Regions from separate parts of the Pseudomonas sp. B1-22 genome, predicted to be linked through region 1. Evidence: predicted binding sites of a transcription regulator. Region 1 holds the regulator's gene; the other holds the start of a gene.
What was found. Region 1 encodes FliA, which starts transcription of late flagellar genes. Its sites were predicted from a motif close to CTAAAGTTTNNNNNNNNNNNGCCGNTAA; they were not measured.
Positions count from the first base shown of each region.

Region 2: ACQ5BL_RS16365 (methyl-accepting chemotaxis protein) is a predicted target of FliA. The motif match lies at 2,761-2,788, and genes of this name have one in related genera.

Region 1 is NZ_JBCHVH010000002.1:223,094-231,768, forward strand. It holds gene ACQ5BL_RS07920 (protein-glutamate methylesterase/protein-glutamine glutaminase) at 1-802, opposite strand, end outside; gene ACQ5BL_RS07925 (chemotaxis protein CheA) at 859-3,078, opposite strand; gene ACQ5BL_RS07930 (protein phosphatase CheZ) at 3,110-3,892, opposite strand; gene ACQ5BL_RS07935 (chemotaxis response regulator CheY) at 3,912-4,286, opposite strand; gene fliA (RNA polymerase sigma factor FliA) at 4,463-5,212, opposite strand; gene fleN (flagellar synthesis regulator FleN) at 5,209-6,039, opposite strand; gene flhF (flagellar biosynthesis protein FlhF) at 6,208-7,518, opposite strand; gene flhA (flagellar biosynthesis protein FlhA) at 7,534-8,675, opposite strand, start outside.
Region 2 is NZ_JBCHVH010000004.1:164,955-173,629, reverse strand. It holds gene ACQ5BL_RS16375 (AdeC/AdeK/OprM family multidrug efflux complex outer membrane factor) at 1-298, shown strand, start outside; gene ACQ5BL_RS16370 (UPF0158 family protein) at 542-970, opposite strand; gene ACQ5BL_RS16365 (methyl-accepting chemotaxis protein) at 1,071-2,648, opposite strand; gene ACQ5BL_RS16360 (methyl-accepting chemotaxis protein) at 3,098-3,811, opposite strand; partial or broken gene ACQ5BL_RS16355 (methyl-accepting chemotaxis protein) at 3,971-5,011, opposite strand; gene ACQ5BL_RS16350 (16S rRNA (uracil(1498)-N(3))-methyltransferase) at 5,180-5,887, opposite strand; gene tatC (twin-arginine translocase subunit TatC) at 5,884-6,681, opposite strand; gene tatB (Sec-independent protein translocase protein TatB) at 6,678-7,184, opposite strand; gene ACQ5BL_RS16335 (twin-arginine translocase TatA/TatE family subunit) at 7,196-7,441, opposite strand; gene ACQ5BL_RS16330 (phosphoribosyl-ATP diphosphatase) at 7,466-7,804, opposite strand; gene hisI (phosphoribosyl-AMP cyclohydrolase) at 7,794-8,207, opposite strand; gene ubiB (ubiquinone biosynthesis regulatory protein kinase UbiB) at 8,291-8,675, opposite strand, start outside.

The DNA.
Region 1 (8,675 bases):
CCATCATCTGCTTGCCGCCGGGGGCCAGCAGGGCCACGCCGGGACGCAGCAGGTCGCCGTCCTCGGCTTCCTTGACGGTGATCTTGCACAGCTTGTCCAGGCGCTCGGCGAACGCCTTGGTGAACGCCGCCGGCATGTGCTGGATCAGCACCAGCGGCGCGGGGAAATTGGCAGGCAGCTGGGTCAGGACCCGCTGCAGCGCCACCGGCCCACCGGTGGAAGTACCGATGGCCACCAGCCGGTAGGGCTTACGCTTTGGGGGCGCGGAGGTCGCCGGTGCCGGCGCTGCGGGCGCATGGCTGCCAGCGGAAGCCGGCACCGCATGGCGCGGGACACCGCCGGCGGCGGCTGGCGCGGGAGCCGGCGCGCCGGTGGAGTACGAGGCGTAGGCGGCGAAGCGACGGTTGCTCCTGGCGATGGTGTGGACCTTCTCGCACAGCAGCTGGCGGACCTTGTCCGGGTTGCGCGAGATGTCCTCGAAATTCTTCGGCAGGTAATCGACGGCGCCGGCATCCAGCGCGTCCAGGGTCACCCGCGCGCCCTCATGGGTCAGCGAGGAGAACATCAGTACCGGCGTCGGACAACGCTGCATGATGGTCCGCACGGCAGTGATGCCGTCCATCAGCGGCATCTCGTAGTCCATGGTGACCACGTCGGGCTTGAGCGCCAGCACCTGGTCGATCGCCTCGCGGCCATTGGTGGCCGTGCCGACCACCTGGATCTGCGGATCGGCGGAGAGAATCTCCGAGACACGGCGGCGGAAGAATCCCGAATCGTCCACCACCAGGACTTTGACAGCCATAGACACTCCTGAATAAAGCCTTGCCGCGCGCGCGGGCGTCCCCGTGCGCGCAAGAATCAGATACGCCGCGCGTAGCGCTTGAGCATGCTCGGCACATCGAGGATCAGGGCGATGCGCCCGTCACCGGTGATGGTCGCCCCGGCCATGCCCGGCGTGCCCTGCAGCATCTTGCCCAGCGGCTTGATGACCACCTCTTCCTGGCCCACCAGCTGGTCGACCACGAAGCCGATGCGCTGGGTGCCCACGGAGAGGATCACCACATGGCCCTCGCCCTGCTCTTCGTACTCGGCGCCCGGCACCAGCCAGCGCTTGAGGTAGAACAGCGGCAGGGCCTTGTCGCGGACGATCACCACTTCCTGACCATCGACCACATTGGTGTTCGACAGGTCGAGGTGGAAGATCTCGTTGACGTTCACCAGCGGGAAGGCGAAGGCCTGGTTGCCCAGCATCACCATCAGGGTCGGCATGATCGCCAGGGTCAGCGGGACCTTGATGACGATCTTCGAACCCTGGCCCTTGGTCGAGTAGATGTTGATGATGCCGTTGAGCTGGGAAATCTTGGTCTTCACCACGTCCATGCCGACACCGCGGCCGGAGACGTCGGAAATCTCGGTCTTGGTCGAGAAGCCCGGGGCGAAGATCAGGTTGTAGCACTCGGACTCGGAGAGGCGGTCGGCGGCGTCCTTGTCCAGCAGGCCCTTCTCCACCGCCTTGGCGCGCAGCACATCCGGGTCCATGCCCTTGCCGTCGTCGGAGATCGACAGCAGGATGTGGTCGCCTTCCTGCTCGGCGGACAGCACCACCCGGCCGGAACGCGCCTTGCCGGCGGCTTCGCGCTCGTCCGGACCTTCGATGCCATGGTCCACCGCGTTGCGCACCAGGTGTACCAGCGGGTCGGCCAGGGCCTCGACCAGGTTCTTGTCCAGGTCGGTCTCTTCGCCGATCAGCTCCAGGTTGATCTCTTTCTTCAGGTTGCGCGCCAGGTCGCGGACCTGCCGCGGGAAGCGGCCGAAGACTTTCTTGATCGGCTGCATGCGGGTCTTCATCACCGCCGACTGCAGGTCGGCGGTGACCACGTCGAGGTTCGACACGGCCTTGGCCATCGCCTCGTCGCCGCTGTTGGCGCCCAGGCGCACCAGGCGGTTACGCACCAGCACCAGTTCGCCAACCATGTTCATGATTTCGTCGAGGCGCGCGGTGTCCACGCGCACCGTGGTTTCCGCCTCGTTCGCCGGCTTCTCGGCGGCGGCGGCACGCGGAGCCTCGGCGGGCTTGGCGACCGCCTTGGCCGCAGCGGGTGCCGCGGCAGCCTTGGCCGGCTGCGGCGCGGCGGCCGGTTTGGCAACGGGCTTGGCGGCGGCGACCGGCTCTTCCTTCGCGCCGGTGAACTGGCCCTTGCCGTGCAGCTCGTCGAGCAGCTTCTCGAATTCGTCGTCGGTGATGTTGTCGTCGCCACCGGCAGCGGGTGCCTCGGCGGCTTTCTCGATTTTTTCCACAGGGGCGGCGGCCACCGGCTCATCCTTCGCACCGGTGAACTGGCCCTTGCCATGCAGCTGGTCGAGCAGCGCTTCGAACTCGTCGTCGGTGATGTCGTCACCCGAGCTGGCGGCCGGCGCGGCTTCGCTCGCGGCAGGCGCGGCGCTGGCGGGCGACTGGGCCCCACCGAACTGGCCCTTGCCGTGCAGCTGGTCGAGCAGCGCCTCGAATTCGTCATCGGTGATGTCGTCGCCACCCGCGCCAATCGGTGCAGCCGGTGCGTCGGCGGTCGGTTCGAGAGCATCCATCAGTTGCTCGAACTCGGCATCGGTGATGTCGCCGTAGGCGGCGGGAGCTTCCGCAACCGGCTCAGGCTCGACGGCTTGCGGTGCTTCGGCCGGCTCGCTGCCACCCGGCTCGGCCAGGCGCGACAGCGCGGCCAGCAGCTCGGGAGTCGCCGGAGTCGGCTCTTCGGCATCGCGCACCTGCTGGAACATCACGTTGACGGTATCCAGCGCCTGCAGGACCACGTCCATGAGCTCGGCGTCCACACGGCGTTCGCCCTTGCGCAGGATGTCGAACACGTTCTCGGCGATGTGGCAGCACTCCACCAACGCGTTCAGCTGGAGGAAGCCCGCGCCACCCTTGACGGTGTGGAACCCACGGAAAATCGCATTGAGCAGGTCCATGTCATCGGGTCGGCTTTCCAGCTCGACCAGTTGCTCGGACAGCTGCTCGAGGATCTCGCCGGCCTCCACCAGAAAGTCCTGGAGGATCTCGTCATCGGCGTCGAAGCTCATTCGGTGCTCCCTCTACAGCGTCAGCGGACGCTTAAAAACCAAGGCTGGACAACAGGTCGTCGACATCGTCCTGACCGGATACGACGTCCTTTCTTGTATCGGCAGCGATTTGCGGACCTTCACCCTTGGACGATCTTTCTTTTTCGACGGCCTCGCTCATGCCCTGGTAGTCATGCTCGATGCCCGCGTAGCGGTCCACCTGGCCGGCCATCCAGACCAGCTTGACCAGGTTCGACTCGACCTCGGTGACCAGCTTGGTGACGCGCTTGATCACCTGACCGGTGAGGTCCTGGAAGTCCTGCGCCAGAAGAATGTCGTTGAGGTGCGCGGAAAGCTTGCGGCTGTCCTGGGCGCTGATGTAGAGGAATTGCTCGACGCGCTTGGCCAGCTCGCGGAAGGCCTCCGGGCCCAGCTCGCGGCGCATGAAGCGCGCCCAGTCTTCCTGCAGTTCCTTGGCCTGGGTCTCGATGTGCATGACCACCGGGGTGCACTCTTCCACCAGGTCCATGGTGCGGTTGGCCGCCTTCTCGGTCATCTTCACCACGTAGGAGAGACGATCGGTGGCGTCGGCGATCTGCGACATCTCCTCGGCGTGGCGGGAGTTGGGGTCGATCTGGAAGTTGACGATGGCATTGTGCAGCTCGCGGGTGAGCTTGCCGACTTCCTGGTAAAGCCCGCGATCGCGCGCCTGGTTGAGCTCGGAGATCAGCTGCACGGCGGTCTGGACTTCGCCGCGTTCGAGGCAGTCGACCAATTCGCGCGCGTGTTTTTTCAGGGTCGACTCGAAGTCACCCGCGGATTCGTTGAGATCCATGACGCCCTCTCTGTCAGCCTCAGCTGCCGACCCGCTCGAAAATCTTCTCGATCTTTTCTTTCAGCACCTGAGCGGTGAAAGGCTTGACCACATAGCCGTTGACCCCGGCCTGGGCCGCTTCGATGATCTGGTCGCGCTTGGCCTCGGCGGTGACCATCAGCACCGGCAGGTGCTTCAGGCGCTCGTCGGCACGCACAGCGCGCAACAGGTCGATGCCGGTCATGCCGGGCATGTTCCAGTCGGTGACGAGGAAGTCGAAGTTGCCGCTGTGCAGCATCGGCAGCGCAGTGGTGCCGTCGTCGGCCTCTGCGGTGTTGGTGAACCCCAGGTCACGCAGGAGGTTCTTGATGATGCGCCTCATCGTGGAGAAGTCGTCCACGATGAGAATTTTCATATTCTTGTCCAAACCGACCTCCATCGATACCAGGCACGTCCTGGCGGGCGTGCCGTCAATTCATTGAGCGGCGTGCGCTCATCCCGTGTGGGCGGCGTCAAAGGGACGTCGCCCGAAAGAATTCTGAAATCTAAATCTGAAGCCTACGAAAAAGCCGACGCGAAACTACCCGAACCTCAGTGCGCGCGCCACTCCGCCAGACGCGCCCGCAGGCGCGCGGCGCACTGGCTGTGCAGCTGACTGACCCGGGACTCGCTGACGCCCAGCACTTCGCCGATCTCCTTGAGGTTGAGCTCCTCGTCGTAGTACAGGGCCAGCACCAGCCGCTCGCGCTCGGGCAGCTTGGTAATGGCATCGGCCAGCGCCGCCTGGAAGCGTTCGTCTTCCAGGCCGTGGGAGGGCTCGCTGCCCTGGTGCGAAGCGTCTTCGGCCAGGCCGCTGCCCTGCTCGCCGTCCTGCAGCAGATCGTCGAAGCTGTACAGGCGGCTGCCCTGGGTGTCGCTCAGGATGCCGTAATACTCTTCGAGGCTCATATTGAGTTCGGCAGCAACTTCCTGATCTTTAGCGTCACGACCGGTTCTGGCCTCGACGGCGCGGATGGCGTCACTGACCATGCGGGAATTGCGGTGCACCGAACGCGGGGCCCAGTCGCCCTTGCGCACTTCGTCGAGCATGGCGCCACGGATGCGGATGCCGGCATAGGTCTCGAAGCTCGCGCCCTTGCCGGCGTCGTATTTCTTCGCCGCTTCCAGCAGGCCGATCATGCCGGCCTGCATCAGGTCCTCCACCTGCACGCTGGCCGGCAGACGGCCCAGCAGGTGATAGGCGATACGCTTGACCAGCGGCGCGTACCGCTGGATCAGTTGGTCCTGGGAGTTCTGCGCCTGCGCCTTGCTGTACATACGCGCTCCGGAGGCCGTCATCATACGGCCGAACCCGTGGTCGGATGCTGCACCAGGCGCTCGACGAAGAACTCCAGGTGCCCACGCGGGTTGGCCGGCAGCGGCCAGCTGTCGACTTTCTGCGCTATCGCGCGGAAGGCCAGGGAAGCCTTGCTGCGCGGGAACGCCTCATACACCGAACGCTGCTTCTGCACCGCCTTGCGAACCGACTCATCGTACGGAATGGCGCCGACGTACTGCAGCGCCACATCGAGGAAGCGGTCGGTGACCTTGGTCAGCTTGGCGAACAGGTTGCGGCCCTCCTGGGGGCTGTGGGCCATGTTCGCCAGCACACGGAAGCGGGTCATGCCGTAGTCGCGGTTGAGCAGCTTGATCAAAGCGTAGGCGTCGGTGATGGAAGTAGGTTCATCACAAACGACCAGCAGCACTTCCTGGGCGGCGCGAACGAAGCTCACCACCGAGTCGCCGATGCCGGCGGCGGTGTCCACCACCAGTACGTCGATGTTGTCGCTGATGTCACTGAAGGCCTGGATCAGGCCGGCGTGCTGCATCGGCGTGAGGTGCACCATGCTCTGCGTGCCGGAAGCCGCCGGGACGATGCGCACGCCGCCGGGCCCCTGGAGGATCACGTCGCGCAGGTCGCACTCGCCTTCGATCACATCGGCCAGCGTGCGCTTGGGCGTCAGGCCCAGCAGCACGTCGACGTTGGCCAGGCCCAGGTCGGCGTCCAGCAGCATGACGCGGCGGCCGAGGTCGGCCAGCGCCAGCGACAGGTTCACCGACACGTTGGTCTTGCCAACACCACCCTTGCCACCGGTGACTGCGATTACCTGTACAGGATGCATGCCCATATCAATACCTTGTCTCGTCAATCAGCCGCCGCGCCCCCTGGCGCTGCGGCCTTGCCGGCTGCGGTGCTCTACCGCTTCCGGCGTTCGCGGATCGTCTCCCAGAGCATCCGCCTTGCCGGGCGACCCACCTGGCCGCCCGTCACCCCACCATGGGGCCGTTCAATTCGTTCAGCTGGCGCGACGCACCGGCTGCTGGTACAGGCCGGCGAACATGTCGGCCATGGCCTCCTCGCTCGGCTCTTCCGGTGCCTGCAGGCTCACCGCGCGGCTGACCAGCTGGTGGCTGCGCGCAATCTGCAGATCATCCGGAATCTTCGGACCGTCCGCCAGATAGGCTACCGGGAGACGCTGGCCAATTGCCAGAGCGAGCGCCTCGCCGAGGCTGCCGGCTTCGTCCAGTTTGGTCAGGATGCATCCGGCCAGTCCACAGGAACGATAGTTCTGCCAGGCGGCCTTGAGCACCTGGCTCTGGCTGGTCGCGGCCAGCACCAGGTAGTTCTTCACGTTCAGGCTCTGCGCGGCCAGGGCTTCGAGCTGCATGCGCAGCGCCGGATCGTTGGCCGGCAGGCCGGCGGTATCGATCAGCACCAGGCGTTTGCGCGCCAGCGGGGCCATGGCCTGGATCAGCGACTGGCCGGGATCGACCAGGGTCACCGGCACGTTGAGGATGCGGCCGAGGGTCTTGATCTGCTCCTGGGCGCCGATGCGGAAGCTGTCCATGGACACCAGGGCGATGCTCTGCGCGCCGTACTTCAGTACGTAGCGGGCGGCGAGCTTGGCCAGGGTGGTGGTCTTGCCCATGCCGGCCGGACCGACCAGCGCAACCACCCCGCCCTCTTCCAGCAGATCGGTTTCCGGCGTGTTGATGGAGCGCGCCAGGTGCGCCAGCAGCATGCGCCAGGCCTGTTTCGGCTCGGCGATGGAGGCGACCTTTTCCAGCAGGCTGCGCGACAGGTCCGCCGGCAGGCCCATGCGCTGCAGGCGACGCCACAGGTTGGCCTGCTTCGGACGCTGGCTCTGCAGCTGGTTCCAGGCGATGGAGCCCAGTTGCACTTCGATCAGTTCACGCAGGCCGTTGAGCTCGAAGCGCATGGCTTCAAGCGCCTGCTGGCCGACGTTGGCAGCCGCCGGGGCGACCGGTGCGGCCATGGCTTCGGCAAGGGTCTCGGCGGCGCTGCGGCGCGGCGGCTGCGCGTCGTACATTTGACGGTCCTTGCGCACGGCCTCGCTCATGCGGGTCGGCTCGCTCAGCTCGGCCTTGGCCTGGGCGATGCGCGCCTGGGTCTTGCGCAGCTCGGCTTCCAGCGCCGGGTTCGGCTTGCTGGCTGCCGCCGGGGCCTGGTAATCCAGCGCCGCGGTCAGTTCGACGCCACCGGCGACACGGCGATTGCCGATGATCGCGGCATCCGGGCCTAGCTCGTCACGCACCAGTTTCATGGCCTGACGCATATCAGCGGCGAAGAAGCGTTTTACCTGCATGGCCTGGGACCTCAATCAATTCTGCCCAACGGTGGCAACGATCGTTACTTGCTTGTTATCCGGGATTTCCTGGTAAGCCAGCACGTGCATGGTGGGGACCGCCATCCGCGCGAACCGGGACATCATCGCGCGGACCGGGCCGGCCACCAGCAGGATCGCCGGCTTGCCAAGCATTTCCTGGCGCTGCGCCGCCTCGACCATCGAGCGTTGCAGCTTCTCTGCCATTCCGGGCTCCAGCAACATGCCGTCTTCGGAGCCCTGTCCGGCCTTCTGAAGACTATTGAGCAATATCTGTTCCAACCTGGGCTCCAGGGTGATCACAGGCAGCTCCGGCTCTAGTCCCACAATGGTTTGCACGATTGCACGGGACAGCGCGACGCGAACCGCCGCGACCATGGCGGCGGGATCTTGACTCTTGGCGGCAACGTTGGCGATGGCCTCGGCAATGGTGCGGATGTCGCGCACCGGAACCTGCTCCTGCAGCAGCGCCTGCAGGACCTTGAGCAGGGTCGACAGGGAAATCATCCCCGGCACCAGTTCTTCCGCCAGTTTCGGCGAGGTCTTGGCCAGCAGTTGCATCAGTTGCTGGACTTCCTCGTGGCCGAGCAGCTCGTGGGCGTGCTTGTGCAGGACCTGGTTGAGGTGGGTGGCGACCACGGTGCTGGCGTCCACCACGGTGTAGCCCAGGGACTGCGCCTGGTCGCGCTGGGACGGCTCGATCCACACCGCCTCCAGCCCGAAGGCCGGGTCCTTGCCGGCGATGCCGTTGAGGGTGCCGAACACCTGGCCGGGGTTGATCGCCAGTTCGCGGTCCGGGTAGATCTCGGCTTCCGCCACGCTCACGCCCATCAGCGTCAAACGATAGGCGTTGGGCAGCAGGTCGAGGTTGTCGCGGATGTGCACCGAGGGCATCAGGAAGCCCAGGTCCTGGGACAGCTTCTTGCGTACGCCCTTGATCCGCGCCAGCAGCTGGCCGCCCTGGTTGCGGTCCACCAGCGGGATCAGGCGGTAGCCGACTTCCAGGCCGACCATGTCCACCGGGGTCACGTCGTCCCAGCCCAGCTCCTTGGTTTCCTGGGCGCGCTGGGCCGGCAGCAGCTCCTGCTGGCGCTGGGTTTCCTGCTCGGCCTGCTGCGCCGCCTGGCGCTGGCGCTGCC
Region 2 (8,675 bases), on a different contig from region 1:
CGCCGACGGCCTCGCCGCCCGCGGTACCTTCGGCGAGCAGCTGCAGGCGCAGCGGGCGCTGGTGGATGCCAGCGACCGCTACTATCGCCTGGCCGATCATCGCTACCGCACCGGGGTGGACAACTACCTGACCCTGCTCGATGCCCAGCGCTCGCTGTACAGCGCTCAGCAGCAGCTGATCAGCGACCGCCTGAACCAGCTGACCAGCGAGGTGAACCTGTACAAGGCCCTCGGTGGCGGCTGGAGCGAAAGCGCGGCGCAAGCCAAGCCGATCTCCAACGAGGCGCCGCAAGGCTGATCGTTACTGGTTGGAAAATGAAAACGCCGCCCCTCGGGGCGGCGTTTTTGTGTGTGCGGGATGCGCGGGGCGGCCAATCGCGGACGGAGCCCGCTCCTACGGGGGGCTGCGGGGCTGACCTGTAGGAGCGCCCCATGGGCGCGATCGCGGGCATGGCCCGCTCCTACAGGGGAACTCCTGCGCGAACCCCGACGATCTGCGCCGCCCTACATCGAGGCTCGGCGTGGGGGCGGGCATTGCCAACTACAACATGGCACTCCGCGTCGCCGGCTGAATGTGGTTATCCGCCAGCCAGTCCAGCGCACACTCGCGCAGGCGCTCGGCCTGGTAGGCGTACCAGGCCTGGAGCAGCTCCGGATAGCCCATCAGCACATGCCGGAAGGCCTTGAACGGCTTGCGCCCCTCGATGGCGTTGGCCAGGGCGGAATAGGCGTGGGGCTCGGGCACTTCGCGCAGGAAGTCGCGCATCAGCTCCAGCGACTGGCCGCTGCTCAGCGGCTCGATGGGCAGCAGGCGCTCCGGCTCGCGGTGCAGCAGTTCGGCCAGCTCGGGGTCCGGGTCGTCTTCGGGGATCAGCAGCACCTGGCCGCTGAACAGGTCCAGGTAGTGATCGATCCCCTGGGTATCGAGCGCGAAGGCCAGTTCGTCGAGGTCGATGGTCAGCGGGCGCATGGTCACTCTCCCAAGGTGGCGGGTATCCGATGCTACGCCATGCGCATGACAACTGTCCTGCCGCTGCCGGTCGGCGCGGGAGCACCGACCGGTTGGCGCGTCACAGGCGGAAGCGTCCCACCTGCACTTGCAGTTCATTGCCCAGGCGCGCCAGTTCGCTGCTGGAGCCGGCGGTCTGTTCGCTGGCGGCGGCGGACTGCTCGGCGATCTCGCGCACCTGCACCACGCTGCGGTTGATCTCCTCGGCCACGCTGCTCTGCTGTTCGGCGGCGGAGGCGATCTGCAGGTTCATGCCCTGGATGTCGGCCACGGTACGGGCGATCTCGCCCAGCGCCTCGCCGGCGCGGCGGGTCAGTTCCACCGAGCTGCCGGTCAGGCGACGGCTGTCGTCCATGCGCGCCACCGCTTCCTGGGCGCCGCGTTGCAGGCCGGCGATCAGGCCCTCGATCTCGGCGGTGGACTGCTGGGTGCGCTTGGCCAGCCCGCGCACCTCGTCGGCCACCACGGCGAAACCGCGCCCGGCCTCGCCGGCGCGGGCTGCCTCGATTGCGGCGTTGAGCGCCAGCAGGTTGGTCTGTTCGGCCACCGACTTGATCACGTCCAGCACGCTGCCGATCTTCTCGCTTTCCTGGCGCAGCGACTCCATGGCCTCGGCGGAGCGATCCACCTCGCTGGCCAGGCGGTCGATCTGCGCCACCGCATCGCGCACCACCTGGTCGCCCTGGCGGGCCTGCTGGTCCGCCTGCCGGGCGGCGAGGGAGGCCTGCTCGGCGTTGCGCGCGACTTCCTGCACGGTGGCGGCCATCTCGTGGATGGCGCTGGCCACCTGCTCGGTTTCCACGCGCTGGGCATTGACCCCGGCGCGGGTCTGCTCGGTGACGGCGGAGAGTTCGTCGGCGGCCGTGGCCAGTTGCCCGACGCTGCCGCCGAGCTGGCCGATCAGCCGCGCCAGGTTCTCGCGCATGCGCAGCATGACGCGTTGCAGCTGCCCCAGCTCATCGGGGCGCTGCAGGTTCAGGTCGCGCGCCAGGCCCCGGGACAGGTCGCCTTCTGCGATGTACTCGGCCAGCTCCAGCGCCTCATGCAGCGGGCGGACGATCTGCCGGTTGATGGCCCAGCCGGAAAGCAGGCCGAAGGCCAGGGCGAGGACCGCGATGAGGATCAGCCGGGTCTTGGCGGCGGCGGTCTCCTCGCTGTTGCGCTGGAGGGTATCGTCGTACAGGCGGGTGCTGGCGCCGAGCATCGCCTGGCTGGCGTCGTCCAGCTCCTGGCGCGCCTGCTGCGTGGCGGTGACGCCGGAACGGCTCAGGCCGTTGAAGGCCGCGCGGTAGTCGGTCACCGCCTGGCGCGCCGCACTCAGCTGCGTTGCGTCGATGTCGCTGCCGCTCAGGCGCCGCTCGATCAGCGCGAGCATCTTCGAGCTGTACTGCTCGACCCGCTCGGCCTGGGCACGGTCGCCACCCAGTTCGAATTGCAGGCGGGCGAGGTTGGCTTGCTGGCCGAGATTGCTCAGTTCGGTGAGGGCCGCCAGTTGCTCGCCGCGCCGGGCCTGGTTATCCAGGCTGCGCAGGCCGCCGAGCAGGACCAGCAGGGTGAGGAACAGGAGGATGCCGAATCCCACCACCAGCTTGAGGCTGACGTTCAGACGTCCCAGCTGGACTACTAACCAATCGTACATGTCGAAAGCTCCAGAAAGGCTTCGCCACGGGATCGACGGCCCGGGGCAGGGAGGATCGGGAGGAGGCAGATGAGGCGGTTTTTTCTCGGGACGCATCTGTGTGCGTCAGAGGGTATCGGCGGATTTTTCGGAAACTGAAGGGCAGGAATGGTCACGATTTGCTCTCTTGGGGGGAGGCTTGCTCGCGAATCACTCCGGTAGCGTCTTTTTTGTAGGAGCGCGCCATGCGCGCGAATCGCGGGCATGGCCCGCTCCTACAAGGGGGCGCGAGTTTCGAGCAGGGTTCGTAGGATGGGTGGAGCTTGCGATACCCATCAGAAGTGTTCGTGCGGGAAACGATGGGTATCGCTTCGCTCCACGCCATCCTACGGACCGATCGAAGACAGGGCGCAGGGCAATGAGCAGAAAAAAGGCCCGCATTGCGCGGGCCTTTTCCATCCGGTTGGCGATCAGACGCGGAAGCGGCTGACCAGCACCTGCAGCTCGTTGCCCAGGCGCGCCAGCTCCATGCTGGAGGCGGCGGTTTCCTCGCTGGCGGCGGCGGTCTGCTCGGAGATGTCGCGCACGTTCATCACGCTGCGGTTGATCTCCTCGGCCACGGCGCTCTGCTGCTCGGAGGCGGCGGCGATCTGCTGGTTCATCGACTGGATGGTCGACACGGTGCGGGTGATCGCGCCCAGGCGCTCGCCGGCGCGGCGGGTCAGGTCGACGGTGCTGACGGTCAGCTCGCGGCTGGTCTCCATCATCTGCACGGCCTGCTGGGTACCGCTCTGCAGGCCGGCGATCAGCTCCTCGATTTCCTCGGTGGACGATTGGGTGCGCTGCGCCAGGGCACGCACTTCATCGGCCACCACGGCGAAGCCGCGGCCGGCATCGCCGGCGCGAGCGGCCTCGATGGCGGCGTTGAGCGCCAGCAGGTTGGTCTGCTCGGCCACGGCCTTGATCACGTCCAGCACGCTGCCGATCTTCTCGCTTTCGCGCTTGAGCTTGAGCACCGACTCGTTGGAGCGGTCGACTTCGCCGGCCAGGCGGTCCATCTGCCCGACCGCTTCGTTGACCGCGCCTTCGCCGTCGCGGGCCTGGCGGTCGGCGGTGGAGGCGGCCTCGGAGGCTTCCTCGGCGTTGCGCGCAACCTCCTGCACGGTGGCGGCCATCTCGTTCATGGCGGTGGCGACCTGGTCGGTCTCGCTCTTCTGGTTGTTCACCCCGGCGCTGGTCTGCTCGGTGACCGCGGACAGCTCCTCGGCCGCGCTGGCGATCTGCGTCACGCCGTCGTGGATGCGACCGATCAGCTCGCGCAGGGACAGGTTCATGCGCTGCATGCTCTTCTGCAGCTGGCCCAGTTCGTCGGAGCGGCTGGTAGGGATGTCGCGGGAGAGGTCGCCGTCGGCAATGCGTTCGGCATGGCCCAGCACCTCGCGCAGCGGATTGACGATCTGCCCGGTGATGATCCACGCGGCAATCAGCCCGAGCACCAGGGCGATCAGTGTGGCCAGGCCCAGCAGGGTCTTGGCCTGGGCGACGCCGGCGTCGCGCTTGGCGGTTTCGCTGACGGTGAGTTCGTTGCTGATCTTCTCGATCTGGACCCCGCTGTCGCGCATGCGATCACGGGCGGACTGACTGGCGTTGACCTCGTTGCGATAGGTGTCGAGCGCCGCCCGATAGGCCGCCAGGGCGTCGAGGGCGCTCTGGTAGTCGGTGGCCAGGTCGGCCGGAGCGCTCTGCATGCCCGCCTGTACGGCCTGGGTGGCCTGCTGGAGGCCATTGACAGCGGTCTGCTCCAGCGCGGGATTGTCGACGCTGGTGTAGGCGAGTACCTGGAAGCGCGCCGCCATCACCTGGCGGCCCAGGCTGGCCAGCGCCTGCAGTTGCCGGGGCGACTCGAGACTGCTGCTGGCGACCAGTTTCTGTTCGGCCTTCTCCAGGCCGCCGGTGATCAGCGCGGCATTGTGGATCAGGTTCTGCTTGGCGGCATCACGGGCGGCGAAGGACTTCAGCAGTTCGTCATACAGTCGGCGGTACTCCGTGAGCAGTTCTTGCTGCTGGTCCAGCTTGCGACGGTCCTGTGCCTCGCTGAACTTGGCGGAGATAGCCTTTTGGCGCTGCTCCAGCTGGTCCAGGGCGTCGACCACCAGCTTGGCGTCTTCCGGCGCACGGGTGGACTGGAACTTCAGACGGGCAATGCGCAGGTCCTTGGCGCCCGCCACCAGTTCGGAAATCTCGCCGAGCTTGTCGCCCCGGTTGATCACGTTGCTCAGGTTGATCCAGCCGGTGAGGGCGATCAGCAAGGTGAGCAGCAGCACCAGGCCGAAGCCTGCGGCGAGTTTGAGTTTGACACTGAGGTTGTTGAACCAGCGGAACATGGCGGCGGGGCTCCAGCGATGAACAGGGCCGGTACGCATGGCTGAGCAGGGAATGCGCAGAGTGGGAACGACCGGTATCGCAGGTATCGGCGCCAGGGGCGGGAACTGAAGCGTCTGGTGGAGATTTTCTGACTGGCGGTTCAAGCCGGAAACCGCATGGTTTCCGGCTTAGAACAGGCGTGCCAGGAGTGCGGTGACGGCGGTTTCGACGCGCAGGATGCGCTCGCCGAGCTGGACCGGGGCGAGGCCGGCTTCGCGGAGTTTTTCCACCTCGTAGGGAATCCAGCCGCCCTCCGGGCCGATCGCCAGGGTGACGGGCTCCGTCAGCGCCCGCGGGCACTCCGGCCAGGGACCGGGATGGCCGATCAGGCCGAAGCTGCCCGCTGCCATGGCTGGCAGGCGATCCTCGACGAAGGGCTTGAAGCGCTTCTCGATGATCACCTCGGGCAGCACGGTGTCGCGGGCCTGCTCGAGGCCGAGGATCAGTTGCTCGCGCACCGCGTCGGGTTCGAGGAAGGGAGTCTGCCAGAAGCTCTTTTCCACCCGGTAGCTGTTGAGCAGTACCAGGCGCGGAACGCCCATGGCGGCGACGGTCTGCAGCACGCGGCGGAGCATTTTCGGGCGGGGCAGGGCGAGCAGCAGGGTGAGCGGCAGCTTGGCCGGCGGGGCCTGGTCGAAGCTGACCTGCAGCTCGGCCTCGTTGGCTTCCAGGCGCAGCAGGCGGCCTTCGCCCATCGGTCCGCCGAGGCGGCCGACGCGCAGGCGGTCGCCGCTTTCGGCGCGGTGGACCTCTTGCATGTGGGTCAGGCGGCGGTCACGCAGGATCACGCGATCCGCCGCAACGAAGTCGGCGTCGTCGAGCAGCAGCAGGTTCACGGGCGGGTCGCCGGCGGCTGGTCGCCCTTGGATGGGTCTTCTTCGGTTTCCGGCCCGCGCTTGCGGATCAGGTGGCTGAACAGCACGCCGGCCTCGAACAGCATCCACATCGGTACCGCCAGCAGGGTCTGCGACATCGGGTCCGGCGGGGTGAGGATCATGCCGACCACGAAGCAGCCGATGATCACGTAGGGGCGGATCTTCTTCAGGTAGGCCACGTCGACCACCCCGATCCATACCAGCAGCACGGTGGCCACGGGAATCTCGAAGGCCACGCCGAAGGCGAACAGCAGGGTGAGGAAGTCCAGGTAGCTGTTGATGTCGGTCATCGGCGTCACGCCTTCCGGGGCCTGGCCGAGGAAGAAGTGGAACATCAACGGGAACACCAGGAAGTAGGCGAAGGCCATGCCGGCGTAGAACAGCACGATGCTGGAGGCCAGCAGCGGCAGGGCGACGCGCTTCTCGTGCTTGTACAGCCCCGGGGCGATGAAGCCCCAGACCTGGCCGAGGATCACCGGCATGGCGAGCAGCACGGCGACGATCATGGTCAGCTTCAGCGGCGCAAGGAAGGCCGATGCCGGGTCGATGGCGATCATGGTCGCGCCTTCGGGCAGGAAGCGCCGCAGCGGCTCGGAGGCCAGGGCGTAGATCTTCTGCGAGAAGTACAAGAGGCCGATGAAGATCACGAAGATCGCGATCACGCAGCGCAGCAGGCGCGTACGCAGCTCGGTCAGGTGCGAGACCAGGGGCATTTCCTGGTCGTTTTCGGGCTGGTCGGGTTTTTCGGCGCTCATGGGTTACGCGGCGTCTCGGACGAAGCGGGCGGCTGGCTCGGTTGCGGCGCCTGGGGCGCGGCGGTCGGCTCGGCCGGTGCGGCGGGGGCCGCTTCCGGGCTGGCGGTGGGCGCTAGGCCCATGCCCGGCAGGTTGTTCAGGCGGCTGTTGGGCGCAATGCTCGGCGCCGCGGGCGGCTCGGCCGGCGTGCCCTGGCCTTCGGGCTGGGCCGGCTGTTGCGGATTGAAGGCTTCCCGGGCCTGGTCTTGCAGGTCGGTCAGCGGCGCCATCAGCTTCTTGGCTTCCTGCTCCATCTGCAGGATGTGCTCGTTGTGCAACTGGCGGCGGATTTCATCCGCACCCAGCTCACGCTCCACTTCCGTCTTGATGGCATTGAAGCTGCGCTTGAGCCGGCCGATCCACAGGCCGGCGGTGCGCGCGGCACCCGGCAGGCGGTCGGGGCCGAGCACCAGCAGGGCGACGAGGCCCACCAGCAGCAGTTCGCTGAAGCTGATACCGAACATGGTTTATCCCATCAGTCCTTGCGAGCCGGCTCTTCGACCTTCTGCGCCTGGGCGTCGATGGTGTGCGGCTGGTTCAGCGGCTGGGCGGGCGCGGCGGGGGCGTCCTTCTTCTCGTCTTCCTCGGTGTTCATCGCCTTCTTGAAGCCCTTGATGGCTTCGCCGACGTCCGAGCCCAGGTTCTTCAGGCGCTTGGTGCCGAAGACCAGGACCACGACGATCAGGATGACGACCCAGTGTTTCCAGTCAAAGATGCCCATCTTGTTCTCCTCGAGTTGTTCGTATCAGGCCGACGGCTGGCGTGCCGCTTTCTCGTCGTGCCCGGAAAGGCCGAAGCGGCGGTCCAGCTCGTCCAGTACCGCCTGTGGGTGCTGGCCGAGCGCGGCGAGCATCACCAGGGAGTGGAACCAGAGGTCGGCCGTTTCGTAGATCAGGTCCGTGCAGTCGCCGCTGGTGGCGGCGTCCTTGGCGGCCAGGATGGTTTCCACCGATTCCTCGCCGACTTTCTCCAGAATCTTGTTCAGGCCCTTGTGGTACAGGCTGGCCACGTAGGAGCTGTCCGGTGCGGCATTCTTGCGCGCTTCGAGGACTTCCGCCAGACGGGCGAGGGTATCAGTGCTCATGGGGTTTTCCTGTACCTGCGTGGGTGTAGATGGCATCCGGGTCCTTCAGCACCGGGTCGACGGTCTGCCAGGCGCCGTTCTCGAACACCCGGTAGAAGCAGCTTTCGCGGCCGGTGTGGCAGGCGATGCCGCCCAGTTGTTCGACCATCAGGATCACCACGTCGGCGTCGCAGTCCAGGCGCAGTTCGTGCAGCTTCTGCACGTGCCCGGACTCCTCGCCCTTGCGCCAGAGCTTGCCGCGCGAGCGCGACCAGTAGATGGCGCGGTTTTCGGCGGCGGTGAGGGTCAGGGCCTCGCGGTTCATCCAGGCCATCATCAGCACGCGGCCGGTGCGATGGTCCTGGGCGATCGCCGGCACCAGTCCATTGGCATTCCAGTTGATTTCGTCCAGCCAGTCTTTCATCTCGGGTTCCGTACGGCGGGCACGCGCGGTGCCCGGAGCCACTGTCTACAACGTTCAAGTGTGCCAGTCAGGGCGGCGACTGGCTATCGGCGCAGGATCAGATACAGACCACCGGCCAGCATTGCCCAGGCCGGCCAGGCGGCCAGGCTGTGGGTGGCGAGGCCCGTTTCGGCGGCCCCGGCGACGAGCACCGCGCCGATCAGTCGCGCCGGCCAGGCGCTGGCCATGCCGGCCTGGCCATTGCCCTCGCGGGCTTCGTTCTGCGGCTCGCGGGACAGCCGTTCCAGGGTATCGCGGGTCATCTGCGCCAGGTGCGGCAGTTGTTCGATGTGCTGCTGGGCGTTGCGCAGCAGGGTGCCGGGGCTGACGCGCTCGCGCATCCAGCGTTCCAGGAAGGGCTGCGCAGTGGTCCACAGGTCCAGTTCCGGGTAGAGCTGGCGGCCCAGGCCTTCGATGTTCAGCAGGGTC